Regions from separate parts of the Streptosporangium sp. NPDC048886 genome, predicted to be linked through region 1. Evidence: riboswitches for the same ligand, from Rfam matches in the RefSeq annotation. Region 1 holds a riboswitch; each other region holds the start of a gene.
What was found. A riboswitch is a leader RNA that binds a small molecule or an ion and turns the genes downstream of it on or off. The one in region 1 is predicted to bind cobalamin.
Positions count from the first base shown of each region.

Region 1 (7,193 bases):
GCGGACGAAGGACCAGGCCAGCATGGTGACCGGCCCGGTGAGCATGCCCTTGACCGGGCGCGTCGTCTGGGACTGGGCATAGCGGGTCCAGCGCAGGGTCATGGGCGCGGGGCGGGAGACGTCCCCGGCCAGGATCGGCGGCCGCACGTAGCGAGTGCCGTAGGACTGGACCCAGCCGTGCTGGGTGGCCAGGTATCCGTTGAGCTGCTCGGCGAAGTACTGGACCATGTCGTTGCGTTCGGGCTCGCCGTGCACCAGGACGTCGATGCCCGCCTCCTCCTGGAAGAGGAGGACCGAGCGGATCTCGGCAGCGATCCGCTCGTCGTAGGCGGCGGCGTCGATGCGTCCCGCGCGCAGGTCGGCGCGGGCCACCCGCAGCTCGGCGGTCTGCGGGAAGGAGCCGATGGTGGTCGTCGGCAGCAGCGGCAGGCCGAGGCGGGCGCGCTGCGCGACGGCCCGCTCGGGATAGGGCTGGGAGCGGCGTGCGTCGGCCGGGGTGACCGCCGCGCTCCGGGCCCGTACGGCGGCGTCGCGGGTGAGCGCCGAGGCCGCCCGTGAGGCGAGATCGGCCCGGTTGGCAGCCAGTTGCCCAGCGATGGCGCCGGTGCCCTCGCTCAGCGCCCTGGCCAGAGTGACGATCTCGGCCGTCTTCTGCCGGGCGAAGGCGAGCCAGCGGCCGACCTGCGGATCCACCCCGCGCTCAAGGGCGGTGTCCAGCGGGACGTGCAGCAGCGAGCAGGAGGCCGCTACATCCACCCGGTCGGTCAGGCCGAGCAGGGTGGCCAGGGTGGTCAGCGACTTTTCCAGGTCGTTGATCCACACATTGCGGCCGTCCACGACGCCCGCGATCAGACGCTTGCCGACCGCCCAGCCCACATTGGCCAGGTCGTTCAGGTTCGCCGCGGCCGGGCCGGTGAAGTCCAGGCCCAGCCCCTCGATCGGCGCCTCGGCCAGGATCGGCAGCGCCTCTCCCAGCCGGTCGAAGTAACTGGCGACCAGGATCTTCGGCCGGTGGGCCAGGGAGCCGAGCTCCCGGTAGGCGCGGGCCGCGGCGTTCAGCACGGCCCGGTCGCGGTCCTGCACCAGGGCGGGCTCGTCCAGCTGTACCCACTCGGCGCCCGCCGCGCGCAGGGCGGCGAGCAGCTGCACGTAGACCGGCAGCAGCCGGTCCAGCAGGGTGATCGGGTCGAAGCCGGGGTCCACGCCGGGCGCGGGCTTGGCCAGCAGCAGGTACGTCACCGGGCCGACCAGCACGGAACGCGGGTTGTGCCCCTGTGCGAGAGCCTCGCGCAGCTCGCCGACCTGCTTGGCCGGATCGGCGGTGAAGACGGTGTCCGGCCCCAGTTCCGGCACCAGGTAGTGGTAGTTGGTGTCGAACCACTTGGTCATCTCCAGCGGAGCGACGTCCTGTGTGCCGCGTGCCATGGCGAAGTAGCCGTCCAGGGCGTCGGCCTCCACGGCGGCCCGGTGACGCTCGGGGATGGCGCCGACCATGACGGTGGTGTCCAGGACGTGGTCATACAGTGAGAAGTCGCCGGTGGGGACCTCGTGCACGCCGGAGGCGGTCAGGTGGCGCCAGTTGTCGCGGCGCAGCTGGGCCGCGGTGTCGTGCAGCTCGTCGGCGGTGACGCGGCCCGCCCAGTAGCCCTCGACCGCCTTCTTCAGCTCGCGGTCCGGTCCCTGGCGTGGATAGCCGTGGACGGTGGCCAGTGATGCGGGGGTGGCGGAAGTCTCAGCCACGAAACTCTCCTTCGCGAGTCATGGAGGACCCCGGTGCTCTCACGGGCGCGAAGGAACAGCTGACCGGCGGGCATCTTGATCCAGTGCCCGCTCGTGCCGCCGACCCGCCCTCGAGGTCACCGAAGTCACCGCGCGCGCGGGCAGTGGCAGGTCTTCGGACTCGCGGGCACGCCCGGGTTCTCACCCGGGCATCTACTGGCCGTCGCTTCCCCGGTCCGGCTGTTCGGACCCAGTGCGTTTGACGGCGGTCGTTCCCACTCACCGCTGCGGGGCAGTCCCGGAATTGGCGGGCTCGCGAGCCAAGCAGGCGAGCATTGCCGCACCGGGTTCCCTCTTACGACGCGCCTGCCTGGAGGACAGGGCGAACCGACTGCGGCTCCAGCCTAAGCGCTGTTCGGTCCCTCTCGGGCGACAGGGACTCCGCGCCGTACGGGCCGGGTGATCGTTCTGGGCCCGATGGCGGGTGCCGCTCTGGACTTACTAGGACGTCCAACTATATGTTCGTGGGCAAGGCCCGCGGTGCAGGGAAGCTGGTGTGAATCCAGCGCGGTCCCGCCACTGTGACCGGGAAGTGCGTCATCGCGACATCGACAGCCACTGGCGAAAGCCGGGAAGGCCGGATGGCGCGCGCTGATCCGGGAGTCAGGATACCGGCCGCGGGTTGATCCGTGTTGTCCACGAGGATGGAGCGAACGCGCATGGCATCGGTACGCGCTCGCGAGCCCGGAAACGTCCCCGCGTCGGAAGATCCTCCGCGCTGACGGCCCTGCTGCGTCTTGGGGTGCTGGTAAGAACCGAGTCACGCGCCCCAAACGCGCGGCATCGTCGCCGGTCAGGGGTCTGAGGAACATCGGTAGCAACGGTGCAGGAAACAACGGATATCCAGGTCGGCGGCCCGTCTTCCAGGCTCTCAATGCTCTCAATTGGGGCTCTGAGCTGGATACCCGTTGGAAATTCCCCATTGCTACCGGGGCCCCGGAGGGCTAGGCGGTCTGGCTCAGCCCTTGTTTCACCTATCGAGATTCGATAGATTTTCATCGTAACTCGATGGAAGGATGGGTCATGGGAAAGCTGGCAGTGCGTGCGCTTCGCGCCGTGCTCGTGGTGGTGCTCGCCGGCACCGTGTCCGTACAGGCATTGATGGTGTGGGTGTTGGCCAGCGGGAGCGACCCGGAGGACGGGTCGCTCCCGCTGACCCCGCTGCGCGTGATCACGATCCTGGGCATGGTGTCGGTCCAGGTCGCCCTGGTCAGCGTATGGCGGCTGGTGACGATGGTGCGGCGCGGAACCGTGTTCTCCCACGCCGCCTTCCGGTACGTGGACGCCGTGATCGGCGCGATCGTGGCGGCTGCCCTCCTGTGGTTCGCAGTCACGGCCCTCAACGCGCCGGACCAGCGGGCCGACCCGGGCGTCACCGTCATCATGGGCGGGGTCGGCCTGGCCATCCTGGGGGTCGCGCTCATCGTGCTCGTGCTGCGGATGCTGCTCGCCCAGGCCGTCGCGCGCGACATCGAAGCGGCGCAGATGCAGGCCGAGTTGGACGAGGTGATCTGATGCCGATCGTCGTCGACATCGACGTGATGCTGGCCAGACGGAAGATGTCCGTGGGCGACCTCGCGGACCGCGTAGGGATCACGCCCGCCAACCTGGCGGTACTCAAGAATGGCCGGGCTAAGGCGGTGCGCTTCGCGACGCTCGCCGCGCTCTGCGAGGTACTCAAGTGCCAGCCGGGCGACCTGCTGCGCTGGGAGGCGGAGGACGCCGCGGGCGGATGACGTGCCCCAGAGCGGGCGTGAAAACGCCTGGCACCACCGGCCTGTGGATCTCGGTCGGGATCCCGGTCACGTGCAGTCACCTGCGACGATGCCGCGCGTTTGGGGCGCGCGACTCGGTTCTTACCAGCACCCCTGTTAGCGGGCATAGCGGGACTCCGTTGCCGGTTGGCCGGCAGCGCTGGCCGGTGTCCGGGGATGGGGCACGGTGGGCAGGGCGAAGTCGAGCCGCTTGTCCATCTCCAGCCGGAACGTGCCGTACGAGTTGATGTTCGACCAGAAGAGCGCGGTCAGCCCGCGCCGGTCCTCGTCCGAGAGCTTCTTCGCCAGAACGCGCTGAAGCAGCAGGGTGTTGATGTGGACCAGGCTGGACTGGAGAAGGTGGAGCGCGAGCATCGAGGTCCTCTGCGTGCTCCTTGTCCGGGCTGGTCAGCGTGCCGTCCTTGCCGTAGTGCAGCACGGTGTTCGCCGAGTTCCAGTTCTCCACGACCTGAAGGCCACCGTATGGGCGGCGGTCGAGGTTCGAAGCCCACGCTATCCCGGCCGGGTTCACAGTGATCCCCCGGGGCAGGACCGGCTACTACGGACCCGTCGGCCCCGGCCTGACCGAGGGCGTGGACGAGGAGAAGCTGACCGCGGACACGCTGTGGGAAGCGGTGACCGGCAAGCCTGACGCCCAGACCTGGTACGAGTCCGTGCACATCACCTGCCGCAGCCCGGAGTCGGAAGCGGCCCGCAAGGAGCACTACAAGCAGATCTCCGCCCCTGCGCATGAGCGGCGGAAACAGCCGAAGACCGACCCGGCCACGGACACGCAGGTGAAGTACCTGACCACGCTCGCGGAGAAGGTCGGCACGGAGCGGTTCGACGCGGAGTTCGCCAAGGTGATCAAGGGCAGCGACATCGCCCCTCGGGCCCCCGGCAGCGGTGGGCGACGGCCGCGAAGCGGCTGACCAAGGCGAGGGCCCGCAAACTCACCACCGCCCTGGTCGGCCACGACTAGTCCGGGCCGTCCCCGTCGTCGTCCTCGTCCAGCTCTGGCGCGTCCGGGTCGCGCAGCGGGCGCAGGCGCCGACCGCCGGGGTGGAGGCGGTGAAGTTGTAGCGGCCGAGCAGGTTCAGGTTCTTGTGCTTGAGCGGGGAGAGCCGGGCGATGTCCTCCTCTCGGATCTCGTGGCCCTCCGCCTGGAGCTGGGCGACAGCGGCGTCGATGTACTTCGTGGTCCAGAGCACGATGGCGTTGAGGACCAGGCCGAGCGCGCCGAGCTGGTCCTCCATCCCGTCGCGGTACGCCTGGTGGATGGTGCCGCGCTTGCCGTGGCACACATCCCTAGCGAGCTTGTGGCGGGATTCCTGCACGGCGTCCTCCTCCCGAAGGTGGCCTCAGCCGCCAACTAGCGACGCGGCCCTGTTCGCGGAGGCGCCGAGCTGGGGTTTGCTTCTCAGCCGTGCGTTTTCTCAGAAGTCGTGACTGTCTCCGCTTCCGAGAACATGATCTTCTCGGAAGTCGGCTGACCTGCGCGGATCGGCTTACTTTGGGGCTAGGGACACGTTCGGGAGCAGGAGGCCGAATTGAAGATGGCCGCCCTAGCGCGGCTGCGCACCATGTGCTCCTCAGGGTGCTCCTCGAGGGTGAGGCCGCTCATCGGGCCTCACTGTCCTTTCGTTGGATTTACGGCCAGTACTACCGGGACCCCTGAAAATGGAATGGAGTATGAGCCCACGTATTACAAGTGGTAGCACTATTAACACACCGGCGCGGAGCATACGAACCATGGCTAAGGGAAGAACGTCCGTCAGCATCGCCCCGTGGATCCTGGAGGCGGTACGCAAGCACGCCGAGGAGCACGGGCTCAGCGTCTCCACCGTCCTGGAGCGCGGCGCCCTCCGCGAGATCGCCGCCACCCATAGCACCGCCGCCCGCGCCGCGGTGTACGGCGCCGGCGCGGTCGCCGGGCAAGAAGCCGACGATCGCATTCTCGCCGAGGACACCATGCGGGCCGTCGACGAACGCCGCACGGGCGAGGCCACGTGAGTCACCGATTCGGGGAGTTGTGGTCGGTCCAGCTCGGCGACCGCGAAGAGGTTCGGCTGATCGTCTCGGGCGACTTCTACCACACGCTGTACGGGGACAACGTGCTCACCGCACATGTCGAGCTCGCCGACATGGCGCACGCGCTGACCGCGTTCGTGATCGACGTCGGCGACGGCCAGGCCGCGATGATCGATCGGATATCCACCGTGGCGGCCGTACGGCTAAAGGGCAAGGTGGGCGATCTGCCGGAGGCTCAGCTCGCCGCGGTGCGCGGGATGATCTCCACCATCTTCGGCTGCGCGGGTTGACCGCGGCTCCCGCGGCGCCGATTACCGGTGGCGTTACGACGCCCGCGCCGAGCACGTGCACTACCTGATCCGACGCGAGGCGGAACACACTCGGGGCAAGACCGTCTGAAGGGAGCCTGCGGATCGGGACGATCCGCAGGCTCCCTTCAGGGATCTGTGACGTTCAACCGTGCTGTCGCGGCGACTTCGACTACGGCTACGCGGCCAGTGACGACTCGATCAGCGCTACGGTGGCGCGCGGGTTCTCCACGCCGATGACCAGGCGCGCGTACTGCTCGTCGGCCAGTTCGATCACCACCGCCCGGCTCGCGTCACGGATGTCCCAAAACACTCTTTCGCCATCCATGTGGAAGGTGCCCGCCGTGATAACACCGGGGATGTGCGCCCCCGGCGCGCGTATGCCCTTCGGCTCGGTGACCACACCCGGATCCGCCGTGGCGCCGCGGACGTTGGCCAGCGGAATGACCAGGCGGCTCTTCAGTGCCCAGAGCTTGTCCAGTCCTTCGATCTCCACAATGAGGGAACCTTCTTCGATGTGCACCTGTGCCATGCCTGAACTCCTTAGGAGAGGTTGCTCGCCCTGGCCCGTAGCCGAAGGCCCAACAGTTGCGCGGTGAACCGGACGGCCGCGGGCGCGTCGAGGCCAAGGGATGATGCGGCGGCGTGGTCGAGGGCAGTGATCGCGCCACCGACCTCCTTGGCCACCTCGGCATCTTCTGGCGCTCGTTCGGCCGTGGCCATCAACAGCAGATCCAGGCCCGGCGCCTCCAGCGCGCTCCGCACCGCCCTCTCCGGCTCGCCGGCCCGGGTGATCTGCTCGATCATCGGCGCGAGGTGATGCTCCAGCGACCAGCGCAGCGCGGCCAGGTAGAGGCCGCGCTTGCTACCGAACGTTTTGTAGAGACTGTTGCGGTGCACTCCCAGATGAGCGACAAGCTCGTCGATGGAGATGCCGTCGTAGGAGCGGCTGGCGAACAGCTCCGCGGCCATCTGGACCACCATGGCCTCGTCAAATCCTCGCGGTCGACCCATGGCAGGACCATATCGAGTTTAGGAACAATCAGTCAAGAACAATCATTCCTGAACTCTGTGAGCTGGCTGCGCTGGCCCGGCAGTTGAACCTGAGCCTGATCGAGGACGCCTGCCAGGCTCAGGGCAGTCGTCACCGCGGGCGGCTGGCCGGGACCTTCGGGGAGGTGGGCTGCTTCAGCCTCAAGGACGGCAAGATCTACGCCGCCGGTGAGGGCGGCTACCTTCTCACCGACAACCCGGTCATCGCCGCCCGCGCGGCGGCTTATCGCACCCACTGGGCCATCGACGCGCCCGGGATGCCCGCGGG
Region 1 is NZ_JBVJHH010000050.1:1,118-8,310, forward strand. It holds gene metE (5-methyltetrahydropteroyltriglutamate--homocysteine S-methyltransferase) at 1-1,740, opposite strand, end outside; cobalamin riboswitch at 1,886-2,108, opposite strand; cobalamin riboswitch at 2,241-2,413, shown strand; gene ACZ6R6_RS41430 (DUF2975 domain-containing protein) at 2,803-3,294, shown strand; gene ACZ6R6_RS41435 (helix-turn-helix domain-containing protein) at 3,294-3,515, shown strand; gene ACZ6R6_RS41440 (Tn3 family transposase) at 3,651-3,908, opposite strand; gene ACZ6R6_RS41445 (hypothetical protein) at 4,067-4,465, shown strand; partial or broken gene ACZ6R6_RS41450 (Tn3 family transposase) at 4,512-4,870, opposite strand; gene ACZ6R6_RS41455 (hypothetical protein) at 5,286-5,546, shown strand; gene ACZ6R6_RS41460 (hypothetical protein) at 5,543-5,854, shown strand; gene ACZ6R6_RS41465 (hypothetical protein) at 6,051-6,404, opposite strand; gene ACZ6R6_RS41470 (TetR/AcrR family transcriptional regulator) at 6,416-6,886, opposite strand; gene ACZ6R6_RS41475 (DegT/DnrJ/EryC1/StrS family aminotransferase) at 6,949-7,193, shown strand, end outside.

Region 2 (7,193 bases), on a different contig from region 1:
CGGGTAACGGCGGGGGGTGAACACCACCCGGCCGCCGTCGCCCCGCTCGGCCACCCGGGTGGTGGAGGATCCCACCAGCAGCAGGCAGCGCATGTCGACCATGGCCGGATCGAGGTCGGCGAGCGTGGTGACGGTCACGCTCTCCCCGGCCCCGCCGACGTCACGGCCGATGACCACGGGCGTCTGCGCCGCGCGGTGTTCCAGCAGCAGGTCCCGCGCGGCGGCCACCTGCCAGGTGCGGCTCCTGGACGCGGGGTTGTAGATCGCCAGGACCAGGTCGGCCTTCGCGGCGGCGGTGATCCGCCCGGCGACGACCTCCCATGGCTTGAGCAGGTCCGACAGTGACAGCACGCAGTAGTCGTGGCCGAGCGGCGCGCCCGCCCGGCTCGCCACCGCGTGCGCGGCGGTCAGGCCCGGCAGCACCCGCACCGGGACGTCCGCGTACCGGGGCTCGCAGGCCACCTCCAGCACCGCGCTGGCCATCGCGAACACCCCCGGGTCGCCCGAGGAGACCACGGCCACCCGGGATCCGGCCGCGGCCAGCTCCAGCGCGTGCGCGGCCCGCTCGGCCTCCACCCGGTTGTCCGTGGGGTGGCGGCGCTGGCGCGGGTTCGGCGGGACCCGGTCCAGGTAGGGGCCGTAGCCGACGAGCTCGTCGGCCACGGCCAGGGCGTCCTGCGCCTCCGGGGTCAGCCATGGCCGGCCGGCCGGGCCGAGGCCGACCACGACCACCTCGCCGGGGCCGCCGGCCGGGGCCGCGGGCTCCGCCCGCCGCACCGGCGCGGCCTGCGCCGCGTTGACCGGGCTCGGGATCAGCGCCAGCGAGAAGTACGGCACGCTGTCCGGGTCCACCTCGGCGAGCGGGGCCAGGCGCTGGCCGCCGGTGGTGGCGCGTTCCACGTACCAGGCCTCGTCGAGGCGGCCGGCCCGGGTCAGCGCGTCGCGCACCTTGGTGAAGGTCCGGCCGAGTTTGAGGACCGCCGCCGAGTCGGCGGCGGCCAGGCGCTCGGCGAGGACCTCGGCGGGGAGCGTCCCGGGCAGCACGGTCAGCGTCTCGTCCCGCTCGACCAGCGGCCGTCCGAGGACCGCGGCGGCGCCGCTCACGGAGGTCACACCGGGGACCACCTCGGTGACGTAGCGGTGGGACAGGCGCTTGTGCATGTGCATGTAGGAGCCATAGAAGAGCGGGTCGCCCTCGCACAGCACCACCACGTCACGGCCGGCGTCCAGGTGGGCGGCCAGCCGCAGCGCGCAGTCGGCGTAGAAGTCGTCGATGGCGCCCTGGTAGCCGCCGGGATGGTCGGTGGTCTCCGTGGTGAGCGGATAGACCAGCGCTTCCTCGATCTGGCCCGCGCGCAGGTACGGCGCGGCCACCGAGCGGGCGATGCTCCGGCCGTGGCGGGCGCTGTGGAAGGCGATCACGTCGGCCTCGCCGAGGAGGCGGGCGGCCTTGACGGTCACCAGCTCCGGATCTCCGGGTCCGAGTCCCACACCCCAGAGCCGTCCGGTCACCATGTCGTTCATTCGTCCTCACTCGCGATCGCGTTGACCGCGGCCGCGGTCATCGCACTCCCACCCCGGCGGCCGTGCACGACCAGGTGTTCCAGACCCGCCGGATGCTCGGCGAGGGCCAGCTTCGACTCTGCGGCGCCGATGAAGCCGACCGGGATCCCGAGCACGGCGGCCGGCCGGCCGGCGCCCTCCTCGACCATCTCCAGCAGCCGGAACAGCGCGGTCGGCGCGTTCCCGACGGCGACCACGGAGCCCTCCAGCCGGTCGCGCCACAGCTCCAGCGCGGCGGCGCTGCGGGTGGTGCCCAGCCGTGCGGCGAGCTCCGGCACGCCCGGCTCGCCCAGCGTGCAGATCACCTCGTTGCCGGCGGGCAGGCGGCGGCGGGTCACCCCGGAGGCGACCATCATCGCGTCGCACAGCACCGGCGCGCCCGCGCGCAGGGCCGCGCGCGCCGAGGCCACGACGCCGGGCGACCAGCCGAGGTCGGCGACCAGGTCGACCATCCCGCAGGCGTGGATCATCCGGACCGCCACCTGGGCGACGTCCGGAGGCAGGCCGCTCAGATCCGTCTCGGCGCGGATGGTGGCGAAGGAGCGGCGGTAGATCTCCGCGCCGTCGCGGACGTAGTCGGTCACGATCCCCCTCTGGCGGCCGTCACCGCGGCCGTGGTCTCTTCGATGTCCGCACAGTTCAGGCTCCGGCCGTCGAGGTCCACGCGGTAGCCGTCGCCGGTGGCGACCACGTCCGCGACCCGCCCCCGGGGGCGACCGCAGCGCCTGTCGCAGCCCGCCCAGTGCACGGGGAGCGTACCGGTGCGCGGCCGGTCCGCCGCACGGGGGGCGACCGTCCCCGGCGTCCCGGCGGCCCCGTCCCCGGCGGGCACGGTGGCGTGGGCCGCGTCGGCCTGCACGTCGGCCAGGGACTTGGCGCAGCCGGGACGGCCGGTGCAGGCCGTCACGCCGATCCACGGGGAGCCGGGGTCGGTGACCAGGCCGGCCTCCGCCAGCCGGGCGAGTGCCCGGGGGAGGTCCACGCGGGCCAGACCGGGCAGGACCACGCCCCGCCACGGCGTCAGCCGTACCCCGTCGGCGCAGGCCAGGCCGGCCAGGAGCTCCGCCTGGGCGGAGGACAGCCGGCCCAGCGGCACCGCGACGCCCAGGGCCACCCGTCCGCCGGGCTGCCGGACGGCTCCCACCGGTCCCCCCGCCACGGCCGGCGGCGGGGTCCGGAGGCGTCCGGCGGGCGGGCGGAGCCGTACCGGGCCGGCCGCTCCGGTCTCCAGGGCGGCGCGGACCCGGGCCGCGACCGGCTCGGCGCCGCCGGGCAGCTCGCCGATCCGCCAGGCGTGCACGCCCCGGGCGGCGAGCTCGGCCAGGAACGCCTCGGCCGCGGCGAGCAGGGCGGTGACCGCCGAGGTCACCGGCACGCGCAGGCCGCTGTCGGCGCCCGCGAGGACGAGGGCGGCCTCCTCCGGGCCGGTCGGCAGCATCCCGGCGTCGGGGCCGAGCCAGGCCACGTCCCCCCGGCCGTCGTCGAGGGCGAACAGGAACCGTCCCGGCAGGCCGGCCAGGCCGGGCCGGGCGCACAGCCGCAGGTCCAGCTCGGAGACCAGCGGGCCGACGTCGAGGGTCCCCTCCGCGTCGCAGCCGGTCAGCGGGGAGGCCAGGATGTTGCGGATCCGTTCGTGGGTGGGCGAGGGCAGCAGGCCGGCCTCCGCCATGCGCGCCGCGAATCCGTCCCCCTCGCCGAGCCCGCGCACCTGGACGTTCGCACGGGAGGTCAGCTCGATGACGCCGGTCCCGTGGACGGCCGCCGCGCCGGCGAGTCCGCGCAGCTGGGAGGCCGTCAGCCGGCCGCCGGGGACACGGATCCGCGCCAGGCCGCCGTCGGCCGCGGCATGCACCTGAAGCGCCCCGGGACATGCGTCGAGTCGCGATCGTCCGGAAAAGTCGCCAATGACCACGGAGAGGATGTTAAGCCAGTTTCTTGCAATGAACGGGGCTGCCGTAGTCTGATCGTTGGCGACGGCAAGGGAGGAAGCCGGTGTGAATCCGGCGCGGTCCCGCCACTGTGACCGGGGAGCGAACCCCACTCAGGCCACTGTCCGGAGACGGACGGGAAGGCCGGGGGGAGCGTCGATCCGGGAGCCAGGAGACTCCAGCCGTCGTAGCCGACGACGACCCGGGGCGAGGACCCCGAGGGAGGAAGCCCTGTGCGCTTTTCGCCGTTCCCGGGCCACCCCGTGGCCCCGCCGAGCCGTACCATGCCGCCTCCGCGGGGGTGTGGCGCGTGATCCTCCTGCTCTCGACCTCCGACACCGACCTGCTCAGCGCCCGCGCGAGCGGCGCCGGCTACCGGCTGGGCAACCCCGCCCGGCTCGCCGCGGCGGACCTGCCGCCCCTTCTCGACGGCGCCGACCTGGTGGTGGTCCGGCTGCTCGGCGGCCGCCGCGCCTGGGAGGAGGGCCTGGACGCCCTGCTCGCCGGGCCCCGGCCCGTCGTCGTGCTCGGCGGCGAGCAGGCGCCCGACGCCGAGCTGATGGAGCTGTCCACGGTTCCCGGCGGGGTCTGCGCCGAGGCGCACGCCTACCTCGCCCACGGCGGCCCGGCCAACCTCACCGAGCTCCACCGGTTCCTGTCCGACACCCTGCTGCTGACCGGGCACGGGTTCGCCGCACCCGCCCCCACCCCCGGCTGGGGGGTGCTGGAGCGCGTGGCCCGCCGCGAGGACGGGCCGGTCATCGGCGTGCTCTACTACCGGGCCCACCACGTCGCCGGGAACACCGCGTTCGTGGAGACCCTCTGCTCGGCGGTCGAGGACGCGGGAGGCCGGGCGCTGCCCGTCTACTGCGCCTCGCTGCGCAGCGCGGAGCCCGGCCTGCTGGAGGTCCTGGGCACGGTGGACGCCTTGGTGGTGACCGTGCTCGCGGCCGGCGGCACCCGCCCGGCCACCGCGTCGGCCGGCGGCGACGACGAGGCCTGGGACGTCGGCGCGCTCGCCGGGCTGGACGTGCCGATCCTGCAGGGCCTGTGCCTGACGAGCAGCCGGTCCACCTGGGAGGACAGCGACGACGGCCTGTCCCCGCTCGACGCGGCGACCCAGGTCGCGATCCCCGAGTTCGACGGCCGGATCATCACGGTGCCCTTCTCCTTCAAGGAGATCGACGACGACGGGCTGACCGTCTACGTCGCCGACCCGGAGCGGGCCTCCCGGGTGGCCGGCATCGCGGTACGGCACGCCGCGCTCCGGCACATCCCGGCCGGTCAGCGGCGGATCGTGCTGATGCTGTCGGCCTACCCCACCAAGCACTCCCGGATCGGCAACGCCGTCGGCCTGGACACCCCGGCGAGCCTGGTGCGGCTGCTGGCGGTGATGCGCGAGCGGGGCTACGACATCGGCGCCGAGGGCGAGCTGCCGGGCGTGACCGAGCAGGACGGCGACGCGCTGATCCACGCGCTGATCGCGGCCGGCGGGCAGGACCCCGACTGGCTCACCGAGGAGCGGCTCGCCGGCAACCCGGTGCGCATCGCGGCGGGCCGGTACGCCGAGTGGTACGGCACGCTCCCGGCGGACCTGCGCGCCGGGATGGAGGAGCACTGGGGGCCCGCGCCGGGCGAGCTGTTCGTGGACAGCTCGCACGACCCGGACGGCGAGATCGTGCTGGCCGCGCTGCGCGCCGGGAACGTCGTGGTCATGGTGCAGCCGCCGCGCGGCTTCGGCGAGAACCCCATCGCGATCTACCACGACCCCGACCTGCCGCCCAGCCACCACTACCTGGCGGCCTACCGGTGGCTGGCCGACGGCTTCGGCGCGCACGCCGTGGTGCACGTGGGCAAGCACGGCAACCTGGAGTGGCTGCCCGGCAAGTCGGCCGGGCTGTCGGCCTCCTGCGGCCCCGACGCCGCGCTCGGCGACCTGCCGCTGATCTATCCCTTCCTGGTCAACGACCCCGGCGAGGGCACCCAGGCCAAGCGCCGCGCTCACGCCACCCTGGTCGACCACCTCGTCCCGCCGATGGCCCGCGCCGACACCTACGGTGACATGGCCCGGCTGGAGCAGCTTCTCGACGAGCACGCCTCCATCGCCGCGATGGACCCGGCGAAGCTCCCCGCGATCCGCGCCCAGATCTGGACCCTGATCCAGGCCGCCCGGCTCGACCACGACCTGGGCATCGAGGACCGCCCGCACGACGCCGAGTTCGACGACTTCCTGCTGCACGTCGACGGCTGGCTGTGCGAGGTCAAGGACGTCCAGATCCGCGACGGCCTCCACGTGCTGGGCGCCGCCCCGGAGGGGGGGACCCGCGTCGACCTGGTGCTCGCGATGCTCCGGGCCCGCCAGATGTGGGCGGGCGCGCAGGCCCTGCCCGGGCTCCGCGAGGCGCTGGGCCTGACCGAGGACGGCACGGCCGGCCGGATCGGCACGGACGGAGCCGAGACCCTCGCCCGGGCGCTGGTCGAGGCCATGGAGGAGCGGGCCTGGGACCCGGCCGCCGCCGCCGAGGCGACCGCCGCCGTCCTGGGCACGGCCCCTTCCCCGGCTCAGGCCCCCGCGGCCGACCCCGGGCTGGTGGAGCGGATCCTGCGGTTCGCGGCCGCCGAGGTCGTGCCCCGGCTGGCGCGGACCACCGACGAGATCGACGCGATCCTGCACGCCCTCGACGGCGGCTACGTCCCGGCGGGGCCGAGCGGGTCGCCGCTGCGCGGGCTGATCAACGTGCTCCCCACCGGCCGGAACTTCTACTCGGTCGACCCCAAGGCGGTGCCGAGCAGGCTCGCCTGGGAGACCGGGCAGGCGATGGCCGACTCCCTCCTGGAGCGCTACCGGGCCGACACCGGCGACTGGCCGCGCTCGGTCGGGCTGTCGGTGTGGGGGACCAGCGCCATGCGCACCGCCGGGGACGACGTGGCCGAGGTGCTGGCCCTGCTCGGCGTGCGGCCGGTGTGGGACGAGGCGTCCCGGCGGGTCACCGGGCTGGAGGCGATCCCCGCGGCGGAGCTCGGCCGTCCGCGCGTGGACGTCACGGTCCGGATCAGCGGCTTCTTCCGGGACGCGTTCCCGCACGTGGTGGCCCTGCTGGACGACGCGGTGCGGCTGGCCGCCGGGCTGGAGGAGCCCGCGGAGCTCAACTACGTCCGGGCGCACGTGCTGGCCGACCGGGAGGTCCACGGCGACGAGCGCAGGGCCACCATGCGGATCTTCGGGTCCCGGCCCGGGGCCTACGGCGCGGGGCTGCTGCCGCTCATCGACAGCCGTAACTGGCGCGACGACGCCGATCTGGCCGAGGTCTACGCGGTGTGGGGCGGCTTCGCCTACGGCCGGGGCGTCGACGGGGTGCCGGCCAGGCAGGACATGGAGGCGGCCTACCGGCGGATCGCGGTGGCGGCCAAGAACGTCGACACCCGCGAGCACGACATCGCCGACTCCGACGACTACTTCCAGTATCACGGCGGCATGATCGCCACCGTCCGCGCCCTGACCGGGAAGGCGCCGGCCGCCTACATCGGCGACAGCACCCGCCCGGACGCGGTCCGCACCCGGAGCCTGTCGGAGGAGACCTCCAGGATCTTCCGCGCCCGGGTCGTCAACCCCCGCTGGCTGGCCGCCATGCGCAGGCACGGCTACAAGGGAGCCTTCGAACTCGCCGCCACCGTCGACTACCTGTTCGGCTACGACGCCAC
Region 2 is NZ_JBVJHH010000036.1:30,137-37,329, reverse strand. It holds gene ACZ6R6_RS35495 (precorrin-2 C(20)-methyltransferase) at 1-1,524, opposite strand, end outside; gene ACZ6R6_RS35500 (cobalt-precorrin-6A reductase) at 1-7, shown strand, start outside; gene ACZ6R6_RS35490 (precorrin-8X methylmutase) at 1,521-2,147, opposite strand; gene ACZ6R6_RS35485 (precorrin-3B synthase) at 2,144-3,415, opposite strand; cobalamin riboswitch at 3,499-3,687, shown strand; gene cobN (cobaltochelatase subunit CobN) at 3,802-7,193, shown strand, end outside.
Region 2: it holds a riboswitch for cobalamin, as region 1 does, so the genes downstream of both, cobN (cobaltochelatase subunit CobN) here and metE (5-methyltetrahydropteroyltriglutamate--homocysteine S-methyltransferase) in region 1, are expected to answer to the same signal.

Region 3 (7,193 bases), on a different contig from region 1:
CCGGTGGCGAGGATATGGACGGCGGCCGTGCGGCCGCGGGGTGCGTCGGTCATGGAAAGCAGTCTGACGGCGGCGCGTCCCTGGAAACAGTGGCCGGAAATCCTATTATCGTGGGTTTCGTGCCAATGTTTCGATCGGTCGCCGCCTATGCCCCACAGGGGGTCGCGGACGCCCCGCGGACCAGCGCTCCACGCCGAGCATGTGGCACCCGGTCGGCGTCACGTAGCCGAGGAGCGCGTACGGACAGTAGGAGTCACCTCACGGCCGCATGCCTTGGGGGAACCCGGTCCAGCGCAGATCGGCCGGGAGGTGGCTCATGTCGTTGAACATCACGACTGTGGGCGGCAGGCCGTTGCGGTACTCGATGACCGTCAGCGCGGTGTTGGCGCTGTTCAGTCCCAGCCACCGGGACGGCGGCGCGTCCAGGGCGTGCCGCACCAGCCACGCGATCTGGTAGGCGTGCGTCACCAGGACCTCGTGTGTGTCGGACTGGGTCCCTTCCGTGGTCGTGTCGGGCACCTTCGCGAACCGGGCAACCAGGGCCTCGGCGAGCCTCTGGCCCGAGGCCGCCTCGGCGTCGTCGTAACCGTCGAAGAAGCCGGCCCAGGACGGAGGCGTTTCGGCCGCGCTGGGAACGTAGGGCACGTGGTCGACGAGTTCGGCGGCCTCGATCACGGGCACGTCCGGCAGATGCCGGGCGAGTCCGTGCGCGCTTGCTACGGCGCGTGGTAGCGGAGAGTGCCACACGGCGTCGACCGGTACGCCGGCGAGCCGGTCGCCCAGCAGGCCCGCCTGCCGGTGCCCGATACCGGTGAGTTCCCCGAACGCGTCGGCCGCGCCGTGGCGTGCTAGGTAGAGGTGTCGCGTTGCCATTGGTGGTTGGGGGCGCGGTGTCCGTGCGGGCCCGCCCCCCATCTCCTTTCGATCCGTAGATGCGGGTTCGGCGGCGGGATGCTTGGGTGGGATCTGCTCTTGGCCCGACAGGGACCGAGGAGGCCGTGCGTGGCCGGGCGGCGCGATCATCGTCGGCGGACGGGGCCGGGTCCGTACCGTTGCGGCTGCCGGCGCTCTTGCTGCGTCGGCGGCGTGCGAGTCCGGGCAACGACTCCCGGCCAGGGACGGAAGTGATCGGTCACGCGTCTGTCGCCGTGACGGTGCCGGTGGTGCCGTCGACGGTGATGACGGTGTCGTCGTGGAGCCTGCTCGTCGCGTTCGGGACGCCGAGGACGGCGGGGATGGCGTGCTCGCGGGCGACGATCGCGGCGTGGGAGAGCACGCCTCCGGTTTCGGTGATGACGCCGGCGGCGATGCGCAGCAGCGGCGTCCAGGCGGGGTCGGTGAAGGGGCAGACGAGGATGTCGCCCGGGTGCACGCGCGCGAAGTCGCCGGGACCGCGGACGATTCTCGCGGTGCCGGTCACGGTCCCGTGGCTGCCTGGTGTCCCGGTGAGTGTGGCGGCCGGGGTGTCCGAGGCGCTGGAAGGCGCTGCCGGCGGTGGGGGTGCGGCGGTGACCGGCCGTGCTTGCAGAACCCAGGTGCGGCCGTCGGCGATCGCCCACTCGATGTCCTGCGCTCCACCGAGTGCGGCAGCAATCTCCTTGCCCAGCTCGGCGAGTTGCGTGGCGGTCGCGTCGTCGATCGCCGGTTGCTCCCGGGCACGGGCGGGCACGTCGCCGATGACGAGCCGCGTGCCGCGCCGGTCAAGGCGGGTCCGTTTGTCTGCGACGGTGCGGGTGACCGACCCGTCCTCGGCGACGCGGTAGGCGTCAGGGGTGACCATGCCCCCGACGACGCTGGGGCCGAGGCCCCAGGACGCCTCGATCTCGGTCGTGCCGTCCGGGTCCGCGGGTGTGAACATGACCCCGGACACCTCGGCGTCCAGATGGCGTTGGACGAGGACGGCCATCACAAGATCGTCGGAAGGCTGGTCGTCGCGGCCGTGGGCCCCCCGGTAGTCGATGGCACGTGGAGAGAACAGCGAGGCCCAGCAGGCGCGTACGGCATCGGCGACCTCGCTGACCCCGTGCACGGCGAGAAAGCTCTCGTGCTGACCGGCCGCCGATGTCTGAGCGGTGTCTTCGTTCGCTGCCGAGGACCTTACCGCCACGGGCGGATCGCCGAGCTCGTCGAGCGCGCGTCCCAGCGCGTCGATCACGGTGGCGTGGACCGGACGGGCCCCGATCACCTGCCGAGCCGCGTCGAGATCGTCCGACTCGCCGGCGAACCGCCCGGGGTCCAGGTCACGGACAGCCGCGAGGTAAGCGGCGAACGAGACGACGAAGCCGTCAGGGACCGGCAGACCCGCGCGGAGCAGCGTGCCGAGTGCGCCGGCCTTGCCCCCGCAGGTATCGGCGACGGCCTCCATGAGGGGTACGATCATCCATCCCTACCTTTCAACAGAATGTTGACGACGCTCCGTCGATTGTGGATCATGAGTTGCATGCCACGCAAGCAGGACATCGCTCACGCCATGCACGCCGACCACGCCCAGGCCCACCGTGAGCAGGACGCGCGTGAGCGTCTTCTGCGCCTGGGCGCGGACGCGCTCGACGCCCGTCCGTGGCGGCCCCCGCCCGTCCCGCCGTCGGCGGTCGACCTCGCGCAGTTCGCCGTCTGGCGCTGCGCCGACCTGGACCGGGAGGACATCCTGAGCGCGCTCGCTCTCCTGCCCGCCGCGCGCGCCGAGGTCGAAGGGCTCGAAACCGCCCTGCTGTTCACGGCCCGGAGCGCAGGACTGACCTGGGCGCAGATGGCGCACGCGATGGGATTCAACTCCCCGCAGGCGTGCCAGCAGCACTACACCCGCCTGGCGGCACGACAGGACGCCGACTCGTGACGCGGGACTCCTCGCCCGGCCTCCTGGTCCTGCACGCCGTGCGTGTCACCGGCTTCGCGGACACCCCGGTGATCGCTCGTCGCTACGGGCTCGACGCGGCCGAGACGGAAGAGGTGCTGCGCGACGCCGAGGCACGGGGATGGGTTGAGCACACCGCTTTCGCCGGCACCGGAGGCTGGTCGTTGACAGGATCGGGCCGAGCCGAGAACGAGCGCCGGCTCGCGGCCGAGCTCGCACGCGTCGGCGGTGCCGACGAGGTCCGTGACGTCTACCGCGAGTTCCTCCCGCTGAACGCTCTCCTGCTACGAGCCTGCACCGACTGGCAACTCCGGCCCACCGCCGGCGACCGGCTCGCCCTCAACGACCACTCCGATCCCGCCTGGGACGCCAGAGTCCTCTACGAGCTCGCCGGCATCGGCCGCGCACTCCCGCCACTCGCGGACCGGCTCGGGGACGTTCTCGCGCGGTTCCGCGGATACGACACGCGATTCACCACAGCCCTGGCGCGCGCCCAGGCCGGGGAGGGCGCCTGGGTCGACCGCACCGACGTCGACTCCTGCCATCGTGTCTGGTTCGAGCTCCACGAAGACCTCATCGCCACGCTCGGCCTCGACCGGCACGCCGAACCCTGACCCCACGCTCCGCCGTCCCGCATCCACGATGGCCCTCTGGTGCGCCCGCCAGGTGCACCACCGGCCACCTGCCGGGTGCACCACCGGCCACCTCACTCCGTAGGCGGGTCACCGAGCCGGCCCCGGTCGGCCCGCCGGCCCTCCTCCCACGCCCCGGGCGGTCTCGGGCGGGCCTGCACGGCACCGCGCACCGCCTTGGACCCCTTCGCCGTACGGGCGCCGGGTGGCATCCCGGGGCACGGCGAAGGTATCCGGTCACCACGCCGGCTGGCTAGAATCCCGCTGTGGATGGTTCGTCCGCGCCCGGCCGGGTGCGGACGTCGTAAGAGGGAACCCGGTGGAAATCCGGGGCTGCCCCGCAGCGGTGAGTGGGAACGACCGCCGTCATACGCACTGGGCCTGTGGTCTGGGAAGCGACGGCCAGTAGGTCACGCCTGATCCAGGTGTGGTGCCCGCGAGTCCGAAGACCTGCCTCCGCCCGTGCGCCGACCGGTGCACGGTGGTCCGCGGCCCCGTGGGAGGGCCTGGGACGCGCCCGCGGGACCTTCCTGCCGTGCGCCTCTTCCTCCTGCCCGGCCGCATCCTGGCAATAGCGAGGGAAGCTGCCATGACAACGACGATCCTCGGGTATCCGCGCGTCGGCGCGCACCGAGAGCTCAAATTCGTCACCGAGGAATACTGGGCCGGCCGGGTCGGCGCAGCGGAACTGCAGTCCACGGCCTCGACGCTGCGACGGGCGGTGTGGACCGAGCTGCGGGACGCCGGCCTGGGGACGATCCCGTCGAACACCTTCTCCCTCTACGACCACGTGCTGGACACCAGCGTCATGGTCGACGCGGTCCCTGACCGGTACCGGACGCTGTCCGGTCTGGAGCGGTACTTCGCGATGGCGCGCGGCGCCGCGGACATCCCGGCGTTGGAGATGACCAAGTGGTTCGACACCAACTACCACTACATCGTCCCCGAACTCGCGCTGGACGCCCGTTTCCGGCTCGCCGACGGCGCGCGAGCGAAGCCCGTGGCCGAGTACCTCGAAGCCAGGGCCCTGGGGATCGAGACCCGGCCGGTGCTGGTCGGCCCACTGACCTACCTTCTGCTGGCCAAGGCCGCGCCGGGCTCGCCTGAGGGGTTCGTGCCGCTGGATCTTCTGGACGCCCTGGTGGAGGTCTACGCCGAGCTGCTGGAACGGCTCGCGGGAGCCGGCGCGCAGTGGGTGCAGCTGGATGAGCCCGTACTGGCCGGGGATCTCGGCGCGCGGGAGGTCGAAGCACTCGAGCGGGCCTACGGCCGCCTGGGCGGGCTGGCCAGCCGCCCGAGGATCCTGCTGGCCACCTACTTCGGCACCGTCGCGACCGAGGCGTTGAAGGTGGTGGCCTCCAGTGCGGTCGAGGCGATCGGGCTGGACTTCGTCTCCCGTCCAGACACCCTGGACGTGGTGGCCTCGGTCGGCGGGCTGCCCCACAAGACCGTCGTCGCCGGCGTGATCGATGGCAGGAACGTGTGGCGGGCGGATCCGACGCGGGCGAAGTCGACCTACGCGGTGCTGCTCGGGCTGGCCGGACAGGTGCAGCTGAGCACGTCCTGCTCGCTGCTGCACGTGCCCGTCGACCTCGACAGCGAGTCGTCTCTGGAGCCGGCGGTCCGGGCGCGGCTGGCGTTCGCGCGTCAGAAGGTCGCCGAACTGGTGGCACTCGACGCCGAGGTCTGCTCCGATGCCCCGCAGGCGGCGCCGGTCCCCGCCGCGGGTGTCGACGCCGAGGTCCGGGCCAGGCTGGAGGTTCTCGGCGACACCCGGCGGGCCGATCGCAGGACCCGCTTCGCGGCTCAGCGGGCGGAGCTCGGCCTGCCCGACCTGGCCACGACCACGATCGGATCGTTCCCGCAGACCGCCCGGATCCGCAGGACCCGCGCCGACCACAAGGCCGGCCGGATCGGCGACGCCGCCTACACCGAGGCGATGCGCGCCGAGATCGGGCAGGTGATCCGGCTTCAGGAGGACCTCGGCCTGGACGTTCTCGTGCACGGCGAGCCCGAGCGCAACGACATGGTCCAGTACTTCGCCGAACAGCTGTCCGGCTACGCGGCCACAGACCACGGCTGGGTCCAGTCCTACGGGACACGCTGTGTCCGCCCCCCGATCCTGCACGGCGACGTCTCCCGCCCCGAGCCGATGACGGTGAAGTGGACGGCCTATGCGCAGTCCCTGACGGCCAAGCCGGTGAAGGGCATGCTGACCGGCCCGGTGACGATGCTCGCCTGGTCCTTCGTCCGCGACGACCAGCCGCTGCCGGAGACCGCACGCCAGGTCGCCCTGGCCCTCCGCGACGAGATCGCCGACCTGGAGGCGGCCGGGATCGGCATCATCCAGGTGGACGAGCCCGCGCTGCGGGAGCTCCTGCCGCTGCGCAGGGCTGACCAGGAGGCATACCTCGCCTGGGCGGTGGCGGCCTTCCGGCTCGCCACCTCGGGGGCGGCGGTCTCCACCCAGATCCACACGCACATGTGCTATTCGGAGTTCGGTGAGATCATCACCGCGATCGCCGACCTCGACGCCGACGTCACCAGCGTCGAGGCGGCCCGTTCGAGCATGGAGCTGGTCGCCGACCTGCGCGAGGCCGGATACGCCAACGGGATCGGGCCCGGCGTGTACGACATTCACTCGCCACGGGTCCCGACGGTGGGGGAGATGGAGGCCAACCTGCGCCGCGCCCTGAAGGCCGTCTCGGCTGACCGGCTCTGGGTCAACCCCGACTGCGGCCTGAAGACCCGTGGTTACGCCGAGACCGAGGCGGCCCTGGCCAACATGGTCGCGGCCGCGCGGAACGTCCGGGCCGCCGGCTGACCCGCCGGCGGCCGCCCCTTTCAGCGGGGCGGCCGCGGTGTCGGCGCCTCGGACCCCGGCGCCGTCTCCACCGCGGCGGCCGTCGACCTGTACGTCGACGGCCGCGTTCCGGTGGAGATGGTGGCCGCAGCGGCGGTAGAGGTCGGCCCACTCCTCCCGGGTGAGCTGCCGTCCGCTCGCCACGACCTCCGCCAGTTCCTCGAAGTAGGCCTCGCGCGGGGCGCCGGGGGCGAACAGGACCAGCATCGAGGCGGGCCCCTCCCGATTGTTGAACCCGTGGATCCCGCCCGGCGGGACGGAGAGCAAGTCGCCCGGCGCGGCGTTCACCAAGCGTTCGCCGTCGTAGAGCCCGACCGTGCCGGACAGGACGAGAACGACTCCGACATCGTCCTGTGGAAGTGCGCGCCCAGGCCGCTGGACTCCCTTCCCGTGTCCCGTCGGTAGAGCCCGTACTGCCCGCCGGTGGACTCGCCCGTGGCCAGGTAGTGCACGTTCGTTCGCCCACCGATCACCAGGTCAGGCGCGGAGCCGTCCTTCCGCGATCTGCCGCCGACCTCACCCTCGTCCCCGTGGAAGACACGACATGCCGACCTCCTCGTCACTTGCTCCTACCGGCTGCCGGGCCGCGTGTGCGCGACACTGACAGCGTTCTCGCCGTGGCCATGAAGCCCACCTCCCGAGCGGGCGTCGGACCCGTCAGGACTGCCGGAGCGCCGCTTCAACCGGCTCAAGCAGTTCCGCGCCCTGACCACCCGCTGCCTCAAACGCTACATCGCCCGCGAGCTCTACAAGATCATCATGGCGCCCTGCTGTACTTGACATCCATAGGGGCGTCAAGACCGCCGGTTCCTACACCGCCGTGATCACCGTCGCATCCATGCTG
Region 3 is NZ_JBVJHH010000022.1:148,910-156,102, reverse strand. It holds gene ACZ6R6_RS27080 (MBL fold metallo-hydrolase) at 1-53, opposite strand, end outside; gene ACZ6R6_RS27075 (histidine phosphatase family protein) at 259-873, opposite strand; gene ACZ6R6_RS27070 (PEP/pyruvate-binding domain-containing protein) at 1,133-2,380, opposite strand; gene ACZ6R6_RS27065 (DNA-binding protein) at 2,441-2,836, shown strand; gene ACZ6R6_RS27060 (transcriptional regulator) at 2,833-3,468, shown strand; cobalamin riboswitch at 3,741-3,958, shown strand; gene metE (5-methyltetrahydropteroyltriglutamate--homocysteine S-methyltransferase) at 4,076-6,310, shown strand.
Region 3: it holds a riboswitch for cobalamin, as region 1 does, so the genes downstream of both, metE (5-methyltetrahydropteroyltriglutamate--homocysteine S-methyltransferase) here and metE (5-methyltetrahydropteroyltriglutamate--homocysteine S-methyltransferase) in region 1, are expected to answer to the same signal.